2 regions of the Flavobacterium labens genome follow, and region 1 is predicted to be linked to the other one. Evidence: riboswitches for the same ligand, from Rfam matches in the RefSeq annotation. Region 1 holds a riboswitch; the other holds the start of a gene.
What was found. Region 1 has a riboswitch for S-adenosylmethionine ahead of ACNQF8_RS06315 (alpha/beta fold hydrolase). Riboswitches for the same ligand answer to the same signal wherever they lie in the genome.
Positions count from the first base shown of each region.

Region 2: linked by a shared signal. The riboswitch ahead of ACNQF8_RS12045 (Na+/H+ antiporter NhaC family protein) and the one ahead of ACNQF8_RS06315 (alpha/beta fold hydrolase) in region 1 are both predicted to bind S-adenosylmethionine.

Region 1 is NZ_JBLVPL010000001.1:1,446,216-1,453,541, reverse strand. It holds gene ACNQF8_RS06335 (RrF2 family transcriptional regulator) at 1-227, opposite strand, end outside; gene ACNQF8_RS06330 (trans-sulfuration enzyme family protein) at 321-1,493, opposite strand; gene ACNQF8_RS06325 (OsmC family protein) at 1,560-1,985, opposite strand; gene thrA (bifunctional aspartate kinase/homoserine dehydrogenase I) at 2,133-4,547, opposite strand; gene ACNQF8_RS06315 (alpha/beta fold hydrolase) at 4,566-5,528, opposite strand; SAM riboswitch class I at 5,607-5,744, opposite strand; gene ACNQF8_RS06310 (hypothetical protein) at 5,974-6,183, opposite strand; gene metK (methionine adenosyltransferase) at 6,946-7,326, shown strand, end outside.
Region 2 is NZ_JBLVPL010000005.1:123,636-130,961, forward strand. It holds gene ACNQF8_RS12045 (Na+/H+ antiporter NhaC family protein) at 1-1,311, opposite strand, end outside; SAM-I-IV-variant riboswitch at 1,366-1,462, opposite strand; gene ACNQF8_RS12050 (hypothetical protein) at 1,589-2,011, opposite strand; gene sucD (succinate--CoA ligase subunit alpha) at 2,229-3,101, opposite strand; gene ACNQF8_RS12060 (nuclear transport factor 2 family protein) at 3,196-3,558, opposite strand; gene ACNQF8_RS12065 (UDP-3-O-(3-hydroxymyristoyl)glucosamine N-acyltransferase) at 3,560-4,489, opposite strand; gene efp (elongation factor P) at 4,557-5,123, opposite strand; gene lpxA (acyl-ACP--UDP-N-acetylglucosamine O-acyltransferase) at 5,182-5,967, opposite strand; gene ACNQF8_RS12080 (bifunctional UDP-3-O-[3-hydroxymyristoyl] N-acetylglucosamine deacetylase/3-hydroxyacyl-ACP dehydratase) at 6,038-7,326, opposite strand, start outside.

The DNA.
Region 1 (7,326 bases):
GCCATATTTATTTCCTTAGGATCTTTTATCAAATAATATCCTCCGCCTTTTCCTTTTTTGGCACCTAAAAAACCAGAATGGCGTAACAGTAGTAAAATACTTTCCAAAAACTTAATCGAAATATGTTCACTCTTTGCTATTTCAGCAATTTGTATCGGCGTTTGATCTTTCTGGCGTGCCAAAAAAGTCAATGCTTTTATTCCGTATTTTGTTTTCTTTGAAAGCATTTTGAAAAAATATTTATGAATGATATATAAAATACCGATTTTTAATTGACCTCAAATCTACAATCAAAAATCGGTATTCTGAAATCTAAATTTTTACGAAAGTGCCTGTTCTAAATCAGCAATTACATCTTTAACTGTTTCCAGTCCTACAGAAACACGCACTAGACCATCCGTAATACTCACCGCTAATCTTTCTTCAACAGTTAATTTACTGTGAGTTGTAGATGCTGGATGCGTAACAATTGTTCTGGTATCTCCTAAATTTGGCGAAAGCGAACACAATTTTATTTTATCTAAAAAGGCTCTTCCCGCTTCAATTCCGCCTTTGATTTCAAATGCAACGATGTTGCCTCCTAATTTCATTTGCTTTTGAGCAATTTCGTATTGCGGATGCGATTTCAAGAAAGGATACTTCACTTTATTAACCTGGGGATGGCTTTCCAGAAACTCAGCCACTTTCAAGGCATTTTCACAATGTCTATCTAAACGAATCGCTAAGGTTTCTAAACTTTTTGATAATACCCAAGCATTAAATGGAGATAAGGAAGGACCGGTAAGTCGAGAAAATAAATAGATTTTTTGAATCAATTCAGCATCACCGACAGTTATTCCGCCCAAAACTCTACCTTGACCGTCCATTAATTTTGTAGCTGAGTGTACCACTAAATGTGCACCCCATTTTATCGGTTGCTGCAAATAAGGTGTCGCAAAACAGTTGTCAATAATCAAAATCAAATTATGTTTTTTGGCAATAGTACCTAACAGTTCCAAATCGATAATATCTACCGCTGGATTGGTTGGAGATTCAGCAAAAAGAATCTTTGTATTTGGTGTAATAAAACTTTCAATGGTTTCTGGCTTATTAATATCAAAATAGGAGGTTTCAATATTCCATTTTGGAAAATAATTGATAAATAAAGAATGTGTCGCCCCAAAAACACTACTAGAAGAAACAATATGATCTCCAGATTTCAATAAAGCTGCCAAGGTTGAATACACTGCTGCCATTCCAGAAGCAAAAGCAAAACCTGATTCAGCACCTTCCATTTTACAAATTTTCTCTATAAATTCATTGGTATTGGGATTGCTGTATCTACTATAAATATTTCTATCCTTCTCCTCAGCAAAAGAAGCACGCATATCTTCGGCATCCTCAAATACAAAACTTGATGTTAAGTATAAAGGAACCGAGTGTTCTTGAAATTGTGTTCTTTCTAATTGGGTGCGTATGGCTTGAGTTTCAAAACCAAATTCTTGTTCGTTCATTTTATTTTTAGTTTAAAGTTTAAGACTTAAAGTTGTTCGGATATTCAAATCCAATCTTTAATTAAACTATAATGATTTATTATTCAAAACTACTTTGTAATGTATAGTCGCTGTTGGCTCTAATGTTTTAGAAACCGAACAGTACTTTTCGAAAGAAAGTTGTGCCGCCCTAGCTGCTTTTTCTTCATTAATAGGACCTTCCAAAAAGAAGACTACTGTAATATCCTTGAATGGTTTTGCTTCTCCTACTTGCACACGCTCTCCTTCAACCTCTGCTTTGAAAGAAGTGATTTCTTGGCGTTGCTTCTTTAAAATCGAAATCATATCAATGGCACTGCAGCCCGCAACACCCATCAATACTAATTCCATTGGACTTGGACCTTTATCGTCTCCACCAAATTCTGGTCGGCTATCAACATTTACTATGTGACCACGCTCGTTTTTTAATTCAAAGTGGAAATTGTCATTTACTCTGTTTAGTGTTATTTTCATTTTTCCCCTCCCCAACCCTCCCCACAGGGAAGGGAGCCAAGACTGGAGGCAGTCCCTTTTTTTAATAATTTATATTGCACGCAGATGAAACGGATTTTTGTTTTTTATATCTGAAATCTAAATTCAAAAATCTGCAATCTTAAATCTTTACCCTTTATCCGATAATCTCAAAATATCTCCAAAAACACCTCTCGCCGTTACTGCTGATCCTGCGCCTGCGCCTTGAATCACGATTGGTCTGTCGCCATACGATTCCGTGTAAATTTCGAAGAAAGAATCCGAACCTTTCAATCCGCCTAAAGCAGTATCTGATGGTACAGAAACCAGTTTCACTTCCAGATTTCCTTTATCATTTTGCAAATCGCCTGACAATTCACCTATGTACCTTAAAACGTGATTTGGCTTTTGTTCGGCTTTTATTTTAGCATAAATTGGATCAAATTCCTTCAATTTATTTAAAAAATCAGAAACATCACCTTCACGTAAATGTTCTGGAATTAAATTTTGAATACCAATTTCTTCAAACTCATTTTGTAAGTCTAATTCTCTTGCCAAAATCAATAATTTTCGACCTACATCATTCCCACATAAATCTTCTCTTGGATCTGGCTCTGTATATCCGTTATCAATTGCTTCTTTCAATATTTCACTAAACGGAGCGTCTTTTGCAGAAAAATTATTGAATAAATAACTCAATGTCCCAGAGAAAACGCCTTTAATCTTAGTGATATTTTCACCAGAAAGGTGCAATAATTTGATCGTATCTATTAACGGTAACCCCGCTCCAACATTGGTTTCATAAAGATAACTCTTTTGATTATCTGCTAATACTTTTCGTAGTTTTTTATAAAAACTATAACTTAACGTATTGGCCACTTTATTAGACGATATCAAATCAAAACTGCTTTCTGCCAAAGGAATGTAATTTTCAACAAATGTGGCACTTGCCGTGTTATCAATCGCAATCAAATTCTCCAAGTGATGCTCATTCGCGTAAGCAATTACATCATCGATAGTATAAGAAAAGCCATTATTTTGGATTTCATTTTTCCAGTTTGGAGTAACACCGTTTTTATTTAAAAGTACATTACTTGAATTGGCAATAGCAAAAACATTCAACTTAATGTCTTTTCGTTTTTCGATGGTTGCTGCCGATTCCAATATTTGGTTTATCAACGTACCACCGACTAATCCATGTCCGAAAATAGCGATATTGATTTTCTTTGAAACTCCAAAAATCTCACCGTGAATTACATTTAAGGCTTTGTTCAGTTGGGATTTTTTTACAACCAAACTCACGTTTTTACCGGTAACAGTATTATTAAAAAGAATTGGGACAATTTTATTTTTTATCAAGGCCGTATAAGGCTTGTGAAAAGTGCTCAAATCCTGGCCAATGATAGAAATCACCGAAACATTATCGGTTACCGTGATTTTATTCACATCTTTTGAATAGAAATCATTTTCGAATTCTTTTTCTAATTCGATCATTGCTTTAGTCGCTTTATCAGCGGCAACTACCAAACCAATTCCTCTTTCTGAAGAACCTTGAGAAATGATGCTTACGCTAATGTCATTGTCTCCCATCACTCTGAAAATACGTGCATCAACGCCCGTTTTTCCTAGCAATCCTCTTCCTTCCAAGTTCACCAAAGATACATTTTCAAGCACCGAAAGCGTTTTAATTCCTTCTTTGTTAGAATTAGATGTGATTAATGTCCCTTTGTTTTCATGATTGAAAGTATTCAAAATACGTAGCGGAATATTTTTTTCCAGTAAAGGAATAATAGTCTTTGCATGAAGAATGGTTGCACCAAAATTAGCCAACTCATTCGCCTCGTTAAAAGTCAAATGGTCAATTTTTTTAGCATCAAGTACTAAGTCAGGATTTGCGGTGTAAATTCCGTCTACGTGTGTATAATTCTGTAATTCGTCTGCATTTAAATAATTCGCAATCAAAGAAGCGGTATAATTACTGCCGTTTCTTCCTAAAGTAGTTGTGTCATTATTGTTGTTAGAACCTATGAAACCGGTAACAATATTCACGGTTGTTCCGTTGTTTTGTTTGAAATAATTGATGACATTTTTCTTCGAAATTTGTTCCAAAGGTTGCGCATCACCAAATTTAGAATCAGTTTTTATCAATTCTCTTGTATCGGCAAAACGGGCATTTATGCCATTTTCAACCAAAATAGCCGTGAGTAATTTTGCCGAAAGCAATTCTCCTTTTGATAAAATTTGGTCTTTTATTTTGTTGCTGTAATCGCCAATTAAACTTACGCCTTCAAATAATTTTTCTAGAACATTGAATTCCTCAGACAAATCTACGTCTTGATAATCGTCTTGTTGGTACTTTTTGAAATCTTCAAAAAGCGGTTTGTAATCTCCGTTTTTAGAAGCAATACTTAAAATTTCTTCCAATTCATCCGTAGCATTTCCTCTTGCTGATACTACAATTGCAATTTCTTCTCCTTGATTTACTTTATCGGTAATAATCGCAATCACTTTATTTATTCCGTCGCCATTCGATAACGATTTACCTCCAAATTTTAATATTTTCATTGTGTTGTGTTTTTTGGCTTAGAATATATCCTGAAGCAAATTGTCTAATTGTTTGTATTCTATCAAAAAAGCGTCATGTCCGTGAATGGAAACTATTTCCTGATAGGTAACATTATTTTTATATTTTTTTAATTCCTCGAAAGTGGCTTTATTTTCATTTGCAGTAAAAAACAAGTCTGAATTGATTCCGATGATATGAATATCAGCTTCAATTTTTGATGTCACTTCTTCGAATGAATTGCTGTTTCTGGTAATATCTATCGTTTTCAACAATTGATTCATCATTTTATAAGACGAAATTTGAAAACGTTTTTGAAGCTTTTTACCATGATGACTCAGCCAGCTTTCTACATTGAAAATGGCTAATTCCTCATTAGTAGTTCTCTGGAATTTTGCAGTAAAAGATTCGGGAGTTCTGTAGCAAAGCATGGCATGAATTCGAGCATCTTCAATAGGTTTTGAAGAATTTTTGAGAATTTGCTCTTGCAAAAAGCAATTGGCAATTAACCAGTCTGTCGATTTCCAATCGGTTGCAATAGGAATTAAATGTTGTGTGATTTTTGGTTCCAATGCAACCAATTCCCAAGCAATTCCTCCGCCAACAGAACCGCCAATAATGGCATAAAGCTGTTTGATTTTAAGAAAATGAATGCCTTCAATAAAAATTCTGGCAATATCTCTGGTATTAAAATCCGAATAATTTTCAATGATAGCATCATCAAAACCATTTCCCGGAACATTAAAAGCCAGTATTGTATATTTATTGGTATCGATGGTTTTGTTTTCACCAATTAAATCATTCCACCAACCTTTGTCTCCCACAACTTGTGAATTTCCAGTCAATGCATGATTTACCAAAACGATTGGAGCTGTATGTAAAGCTGGTCCAAAAACTTGAAAACTTAAGTTTATGGTAGCATAAAAAGCCCCACTTTCGGTGGTGAAATTTTGTAATGTAATAGATGTTGGTTTATTTTCCAATTTCAAATCTTTTATGATTTTTGATTTGTGTCTGGAAATATTAGAAAGAAAGCTAGAAGTGAACTAGAAGAATTCTTTGTGTTATCTTTCCTTTAGATTCTGAAATATCCCGAAGTTTCGGGACAGAATAAAGGTAGAATGCAGCACCTTCTTCGATAAATCGAAGGGTTGCTAAGGCTTCATCGGGTCTAATCCCTCTGCCTTTCTTTATAACATTTCAATACGTTTTTGAACTTAAAGGCACAAATTAACTACTATTTTTTTAAACATCCAAATTTTTATCAAATTGGTTCTAATTGATTTATTGCAAATTGACTTGAAAAAATCATACAGAATCATCATCCCGACAAAAGATAAAACAATATAGCATTGTTTTATCTTTCGTCGAAATCATAATTTGAGATTTACTATCGGCGATTCAAAAGCTAAAATGACTATCCCTTTTTTAAATAAAAAGTTCTTCATTTTCTTTTGAATACATTTGAAACAGTAATGAACTCGGCACTATTTTCTGCGCCAAAGGATCATTTTTTGATATTTCAAATCTTGGATTGGTCAATTCATTTTTTGAATCGTTTTCCTTTTCTGTTTTGGTTCTGATACTAAAGCCTTTTAGTAACCGTAATCTCTTCGGAAAATTTTTTAATGTGCTCATACTATTTGAATTTACGATGTTAGTTTTGTTTTAAATTATTTTTTGATTTCTGAAATGTTTCTATACTTCCAAACTAATCTGAATGAAAAAACCCTTTTAGATACGTATCCAAAAGGGTTTTAAGTTGTGCTATAAACTTATACTTTTGGAATCAACAGACACGAATGCACATAATGGCATTGGCGCAAATCATATTTTTGACTTTAAAATTATTTGTATTCTGGATTTTCAGGTTATTCATTCTATAATTAATCTTGTTATGTTTTCAACTAAATAGATTTCAAAAAAAAAACCTCCCATTTTCTTGGGAGGCTTTTGCTATATAAATTTTAATTTAAATTTAAGCAATAGACGACCCACAGGACTTTTCCTGAATGGCTTTTGACATATTACACACATTAAATTTCATCTTTCGTTTTTTGTTATAACAAATATGCTAACTATTTCTGAATTTTCCAAATAAGTTTTAAAAAAAACACAAAGAAAATCCAGCCTCACATTCCCTTTTATATTTATATGAGTAGATGAAAAGATTTATCAGCAAAAAAAAAGTTAAGATTAATTTGCAATTCAAAATGGTTTCATACATTTGCACCCGAATACAAGAGGAAAAATTTGAACTGATTGCAACCTCTTCATAATGAAATCAATTCATTATGAATACTGAAAATTTTTCAGTAGAAAAAATGCTAAAGCAGAAACTCTTCTTTAGTCCTTTTCAGCAATTATTTTTTCTCGCTTAATTTTAAAATAATAATTATTATGGCCTATTTATTTACGTCAGAATCTGTAAGCGAAGGACATCCAGACAAAATTGCAGATCAAATTTCGGATGCATTAATTGATAATTTTTTGGCATTTGATGCTGACTCAAAAGTAGCTTGCGAAACTTTAGTAACTACTGGCCAGGTAATTTTGGCTGGTGAAGTAAAATCAAATACCTATTTAGACGTACAACAAATCGCTCGTGACGTAATCAAGAAAATTGGTTACACGAAAAGCGAATACATGTTTGAAGCCAATTCTTGTGGAATTCTTTCAGCTATTCACGAACAATCTGCTGACATTAATCAAGGTGTTGACAGGAAAAATCCTGAAGAGCAAGGCGCTGGTGACCAAGGAATGATGTTTGGTTATGCTACT
Region 2 (7,326 bases), on a different contig from region 1:
GAATCGCTTTGTCCATTTGTCCCAAAACGAACTGTAAATAGCCACTAATGTGAAAACTAATAAAAATAAATGATACCAGGCATTACTAATTAAATCAAAGAAATTCAATTTGCCATTGGCGTAGCTCAAGATAAGCAATATTTGAGCACCATACGGTAAAACCCCTTGAATTACACATGAAAAAATATCAAGAATTGCAGCTGTCTTTTTAGGATTTAAATTGTACTCATCGTTAATTTCTTTAGCAATAGGTCCCGTAATTACAATAGAAACCGTGTTGTTGGCTATCGCTAAATTTGCAAAACCTACTATAGCGCCAATTCCCGCTTGAGCCGATTTTTTACTTTTAATTAGTTTTTTAATTTGAACTAATAAATAGGTTATTCCACCCGCTTTATCTACCATAGCTGCTAAACCTCCAGTTAGCATTGACAATAAGAAAATATCAGTCATACTGGTAAAGCCTTCATATATCTTTTGCGTAAACTCCATTAGCGTAAATGAACCACTAAAATATCCAATTATACCTGCTAATAAAGTACCAATAAGCAATGTTGAAAATACATTAACACCCACAACAGCCAATACGATTACTAAAATATAAGGTACAATTGCAATCCAGGAAAAATCACTTTTTGCAATGGCAACAGTCACAATATCCGAGTTTAAACCAAGATAAAAGAAAACTAAAATTGTCAAAACTGCAGCAGGAAAGGCAATGAACAAGTTGATTTTAAACTTATCTTTTAGATCACATCCTAATGATTGCGTTGCTGCAATAGTAGTATCAGAAATCATGGAAAGATTGTCACCTAACATAGAACCACCCAATAAAGCGCCAGATATAAGCGGTAATGAGGCGCCACTTTTATCAGCTAATGCGACAGCTATTGGACCAATCGCAACAATTGCACCTACTGAAGTTCCTGTAGCAGTTGATAAAAAAGAAGCAATCAAGAAAATTCCTAACGGAAAGTAAGCAACATCAATAGTATTTATCCCAAGATTCACAACTGCATCAACTCCGCCCATCGCTTTACTAACCACTGCAAACGCTCCCGCTAGCAAGTAAATTAAACACATGGTCATAATTTTACTTTCGCCACAACCTGCGATTAGCGTAGCAACTTTATCCTCAGTTGAGGATTTGAATAATAAAAAAGCAGCAATTATACCAACTAGAACAGCTACTGGAGATGGGAAAGCATAAAAATCATTCAAAATAATTCCTGCTCCCAAAAAGGTAAAAATAAAAACAAATAAAGGAATCAAGGCAAAGGCATTTCCTTTTTCTTTTGAAAATAAAGTCATAAAAATAATTTTAAATTAAAAATTATGACGAAAAACGAAGCTAAATATGGGAATGTAAACAACATTTTTTCCAAAGGATTTGGCTTATCGTTTTAGCACCTTGCTTGTTGTTGCAGGTTGCTATCCTATTGAAGGATTCGTGATAACGGGTGCAAAAGTAATTAATTATTTATGAAATATTTTGAATTTCATTCAAAAAAATAATAAAACAAAAAAAGCGCCACATAAAAATGTGACGCAATTATAAGTAAGATATTGAAAAACAGTCTTTAAATAATTAGAAAGCTACATTCCATTTTGGCAACCTTCCATTTTCGTCAAGGAAGTTTTGTAAAACTTGCCCTTCTACGAATGTTGGAATCACTTTAGTTTTATCATTAAATGTTTCATACCAAACCACTTCAAGTGTGCTGATATCTTCAATTTTCATTTGTGCTGGCCAAGAATATTTTCTTCCTGTTTTTGCAAATTGGTGTCCTTCAACAATTTTATCTTTCAAACCACCATTTTTAATTTTCAAAGTTCCATTATTTTGAACAGTTCCAGTAGAACCAACCATAATTAGCTCTTTTTCATCACCTACTGAATACACTAAAAACACTCCAGAACCTTCTGATGCGTTGCAAACTTCTGCTAAACTATCTTCTGTAGTAAATAAAAACTGATTGGTAACTTTGAAATTTTTTAACTCTTTGTACATATTATTTTATTTTAATTTGAACTGGCTTCGACAAAAAAATACCCCACAAAATCGTGAGGTCCATTAGAAACCATTCGTTTATGTTTGTTCTTATTACAATTGAATCTGCAAAAACAGAAATATTTAATAAAGTGCAAAGATATTTCTTTAATTCAATTAATAATAAAAAAGCCCCACAAATTGTGAGGCTTCTAGAAATATTTAATAAGAGTTTAGATTAACCTAAAACTTCTTTTACTTTTTTACCAATTTCAGCTGGAGAATCTACAACGTGAATTCCACATTCTCTCATGATTTGTTTTTTAGCTTCAGCAGTATCGTCAGAACCACCAACGATTGCACCAGCATGTCCCATTGTACGTCCTGGAGGAGCAGTAACTCCTGCAATGAAACCTACAACTGGTTTACGGTTACCATCAGCTTTAATCCAATGAGCAGCATCAGCTTCTAATTGTCCACCAATTTCACCTATCATTACGATACATTCTGTTTCTGGATCATTCATCAATAATTCAACCGCTTCTTTTGTAGTAGTTCCAATGATTGGGTCTCCACCAATACCAATTGCAGTAGTGATTCCTAATCCTTGTTTTACAACTTGGTCTGCAGCTTCATACGTTAATGTTCCAGATTTAGAAACAATACCAACAGTTCCTTTTTTGAAAACAAAACCTGGCATAATACCAACTTTAGCTTCACCCGGAGTAATAATTCCAGGGCAGTTTGGACCGATTAATCTTGCGTTTCTTTCTTTAACATAACTATTTGCTTTTATCATGTCAGCAACAGGAATTCCTTCAGTAATTGCAATAATTACTTTAATTCCAGCATCTGCAGCTTCCATAATTGCATCAGCAGCAAAAGCTGGCGGAACAAAAATGATAGTTGTATCAGCTCCTGCTTGTTCTACAGCATCTTTTACAGTATTAAAAACTGGTCTGTCTAAGTGAGTAGTTCCCCCTTTTCCTGGAGTTACACCACCAACAACGTTAGTACCGTACTCAATCATTTGAGAAGCATGGAAAGTTCCTTCGCTTCCTGTAAAACCTTGAACAATTATTTTGGAATCTTTATTAACTAAAACACTCATGATATATTTTTTATGTAGTTTTTAAAATTGTTATGCAAAAGTATAAAATAGTAATCAGTAATCAGTATTCAGTATTCAGTTTTTTGATACTAAATTATGATAATTGACTCATTTGATACCCTCGAAATAGTTTATTGTCTTTTATTTGCCAAATAACCATAAAATGCGCCAATAACATTTCTTCTCTAGGATTCTCAATCGTTTTCACAAAATGAGAATATCGCACCGAAATGGTATCATTTTCACTTACAATATGACTAATTCTAACCTTTGAACGCACATAGGCTTTACTTAGATCATTGGACAGGCTAATTAAAGAATCATAATTCAATTGAATTAATCCTTTACTGCTATTCCATTCAACGATAACTTCAGGATGCAAAAAATCTTTTATGACTTCGCTATCAATTAGGGCATCTGATTTGTAAAACTTCTGAACGATTTCTTTAGCAGACATATTACTTTAGTTTATTAAGAATTTCTGGTATCTTCTTGATATTAGCCAGTTGTTTCAATTTTTCTCTTGATTCTTCTATTGGTGTTCCAAAATATGATTTACCACCTTCTACTGATTTTGTAACTCCGGTTTGACCAAGAATGACAGCCTTTGCTCCTATTGTGATACCACTTGTAGTTCCTACTTGTCCCCAAATAGTAACTTCATCTTCAATAATAACACAACCCGCAATTCCGGTTTGTGAAGCAATTAAACATTTTTTACCAATAACGGTATCATGACCTACATGAACTTGGTTGTCAATTTTTGTGCCTTCGCCAATAGTAGTATCGCCAGTAACACCTTTGTCAATCGTACAAAGCGCTCCAATTCCAACATTATCTTTGATGACAACTCTTCCACCGGAAAGTAATTGATCATATCCTTCAGGACGTTTTTTATAATAGAACGCATCTGCACCAAGAACAGTTCCTGCATGAATCATTACATTATCACCAATTACTGTATAATCATAAATCGAAACATTTGAATGAATTAAACAATTCTTCCCAATAACAACATGATTTCCAATAAATGTATTTGGCTGTATTAGAGTTCCTTCACCTATTGAAGCTGAAGTAGCTATTGAAACATTTGAGAATTGAAATGGCTTGAAATAATTTGTCAATTTATTGAAATCTCTAAATGGATCTTCAGAAATCAACAATGCTTTTCCATCTGGACAAGCTACATTTTTATTGATTAAAACTATTGTCGCCGCTGAATTTAATGCTTTGTCATAATACTTAGGATGATCTACAAAGACAATATCTCCAGATTCAACAACGTGAATTTCATTCATTCCAGTCACTGGAAAATTTTTATCACCAACATATTCACAGTCGATGATAGTAGCAATTTCTTCTAAAGTATAAACTTTTTGGAATTTCATAAATTTAATGTTCGGTTTCAATATTCAGTATCCAGCTCATTTTTAAGTGAATACTGAACACTGTAATCTACTCTTTAACACGTTCCATGTAAGAACCTGATGCAGTATCAATTTTAATTTTATCTCCTTCATTAATAAATAAAGGGACATTTACAGTTGCACCAGTTTCAACAGTTGCTGATTTTGTTGCATTTGTAGCCGTATTTCCTTTAATTCCTGGCTCCGCATAAGTCACTTCAAGAATAACAGATGCTGGCATATCTACAGAAAGCGGTAAATCAGTCTCTGTATTGATACTTACCATTACATTTTCTCCTTCTTTCAATAAATCCGGTGAATCTAAAATATTTTTATTCAAAGTAATTTGTTCGAAAGTCTCTGTATTCATAAAATGAAATTCATCACCTTCTGGATATAAAAACTGGAATTTATGATTTTCTACTCTAACTTCTTCGATTTTATGACCTGCAGAAAAAGTGTTGTCCAATACTTTTCCGTTAGTCAAACTTCTAAGTTTTGTTCTAACAAAAGCAGGACCCTTTCCTGGTTTCACGTGAAGAAATTCAATGATTTTGTAAATATCGTTGTTGTATTTAATACACAATCCGTTTTTAATATCTGATGTAGATGCCATTATATTGTTTGTTTTTTATTACTATTTTTATTTTTTGGTAACTGAAATTACTTAAATTTTAGTAGTTCCCAGAATATCCTTTCATTACTCCTCTTGATGAATTTCTAATAAAATCAATGATTTCATCTCTTTCTGGCGTAGCTTCCATCTCTGCTTCAATTATCCCCAAAGCTTGAGTGGTATTGTAATTTTTTTGATACAGAATTCTATAAATATCCTGAATTTCACGTATTTTTTCAGTTGTAAAACCGCGTCTTCTTAATCCAACCGAATTAATACCAACATACGACAATGGCTCTTTTGCTGCTTTTGTATAAGGAGGAACATCTTTTCTTACTAAAGATCCACCTGATATCATGGCATGATCCCCAATTTGAATAAATTGATGAATTGCTGCCAAACCACCTATAACCGCAAATTTCCCTACAGTAACATGACCTGCCAAAGCGACTCCGTTTACAATAATTGCATTATCACCAATGTGACAATCGTGAGCAATATGCGCTGTTGCCATTACTAAACAATTATTACCTAATGTAGTTTGTCCGGATGCTATTGTACCTCTATTGATAGTTACACATTCTCTAATCGTACAATTGTCTCCAATTATTGCTAAAGAATCTTCTCCACCAAATTTTAAATCCTGCGGAACCGCCGAAATAACTGCGCCTGGGAATATATTACAATTTTTTCCAATTCTTGCGCCTTCCATAATGGTAACATTCGAACCAATCCAAGTTCCGTCCCCAATAACTACATTATTGTGAATGGTTGTAAATGGTTCAATGACAACATTTTTAGCGATTTTGGCGCCTGGATGAACATAGGCTAGTGGTTGATTCATATTCTTTGTTTAATCGTTTAACTGTTTAATCGATTAACCGAATACACGATTAACCAAATCAACAAAAAAATTACTGTTTCTTAGCAATTTGTGCCATTAATTCTGCTTCAGCAACCAGTTTTCCATTTGCGTAAGCGTTTGCTTGCATGTGACAAATTCCTCTTCTGATAGGCGTAATTAAATCACACTTAAAAATCAAGGTATCACCAGGTAATACTTTATGTTTGAATTTAACATTATCTATTTTCATAAAATAAGTCAAATAATTTTCAGGATCCGGAACCGTACTCAATACTAGTATTCCACCTGTTTGCGCCATTGCTTCAACAATTAAAACACCCGGCATAACCGGAGCTTCAGGAAAATGTCCTACAAAGAAATTCTCATTCATTGTAACATTTTTCATACCTACTACATGAGTTTCAGACATTTCAATGATTCTGTCAATCAATAAAAACGGTGGTCTATGAGGAAGAACAGCCATAATTTTATGAATGTCCATTAAAGGTTCTTGATGTAAATCATAAACAGGAACATAATTTCTTTGTTCTATTTTTATGATTTTTGCCATTTTTTTAGCAAACTGTGTATTTACAAAATGCCCTGGTTTATTAGCAATTACTTTTCCTTGAATTCTTGTTCCAATCAAAGCCAAATCACCTACTACATCAAGTAATTTGTGTCTTGCAGCTTCATTTGGATAATGCAAAGTAAGGTTGTCTAAAATACCGTTTGGTTTAACCGTAATTTCGTCTTTTCCAAAAGCAACTTTTAAATTCTCCATCGTTGCCGCAGAAATTTCTTTATCGACATAAACTATAGCATTATTTAAATCACCGCCTTTTATCAAACCATTTTCTAACAATGATTCTAATTCATGTAAAAAGCTGAAAGTTCTTGACTCAGATATCTCCGTTTTAAAATCTGAAATGCTTTTCATTGTAGCGTTTTGAGTACCAAGTATTTTAGTACCAAAATCTACCATTGCAGTAACAGAATAATGATCGTTTGGCATTACCAATATCTCACTACCAGAAGCTTCGTCTGTAAAAGAAATAACTTCTTTTACTACATATACATTTCTTTTAGCGTTCTGTTCCTCAATTTCTGCTTTTTCAAGTGCTTCAACAAAATATTTTGAAGAACCATCCATAATAGGAAGTTCAGAAGCATTTAGTTCTATAATTACATTATCTAAATCACAACCAATCAGTGCTGCTAAAACATGCTCAGGTGTTTGAATTTTTACTCCTAATTTTTCTAAATTAGTTCCTCTTTGCGTATTTACAACATAATTTGCATCTGCTTCAATAATAGGTTGTCCCTCAAGATCTACTCGAACAAAAGTAAAACCATTAT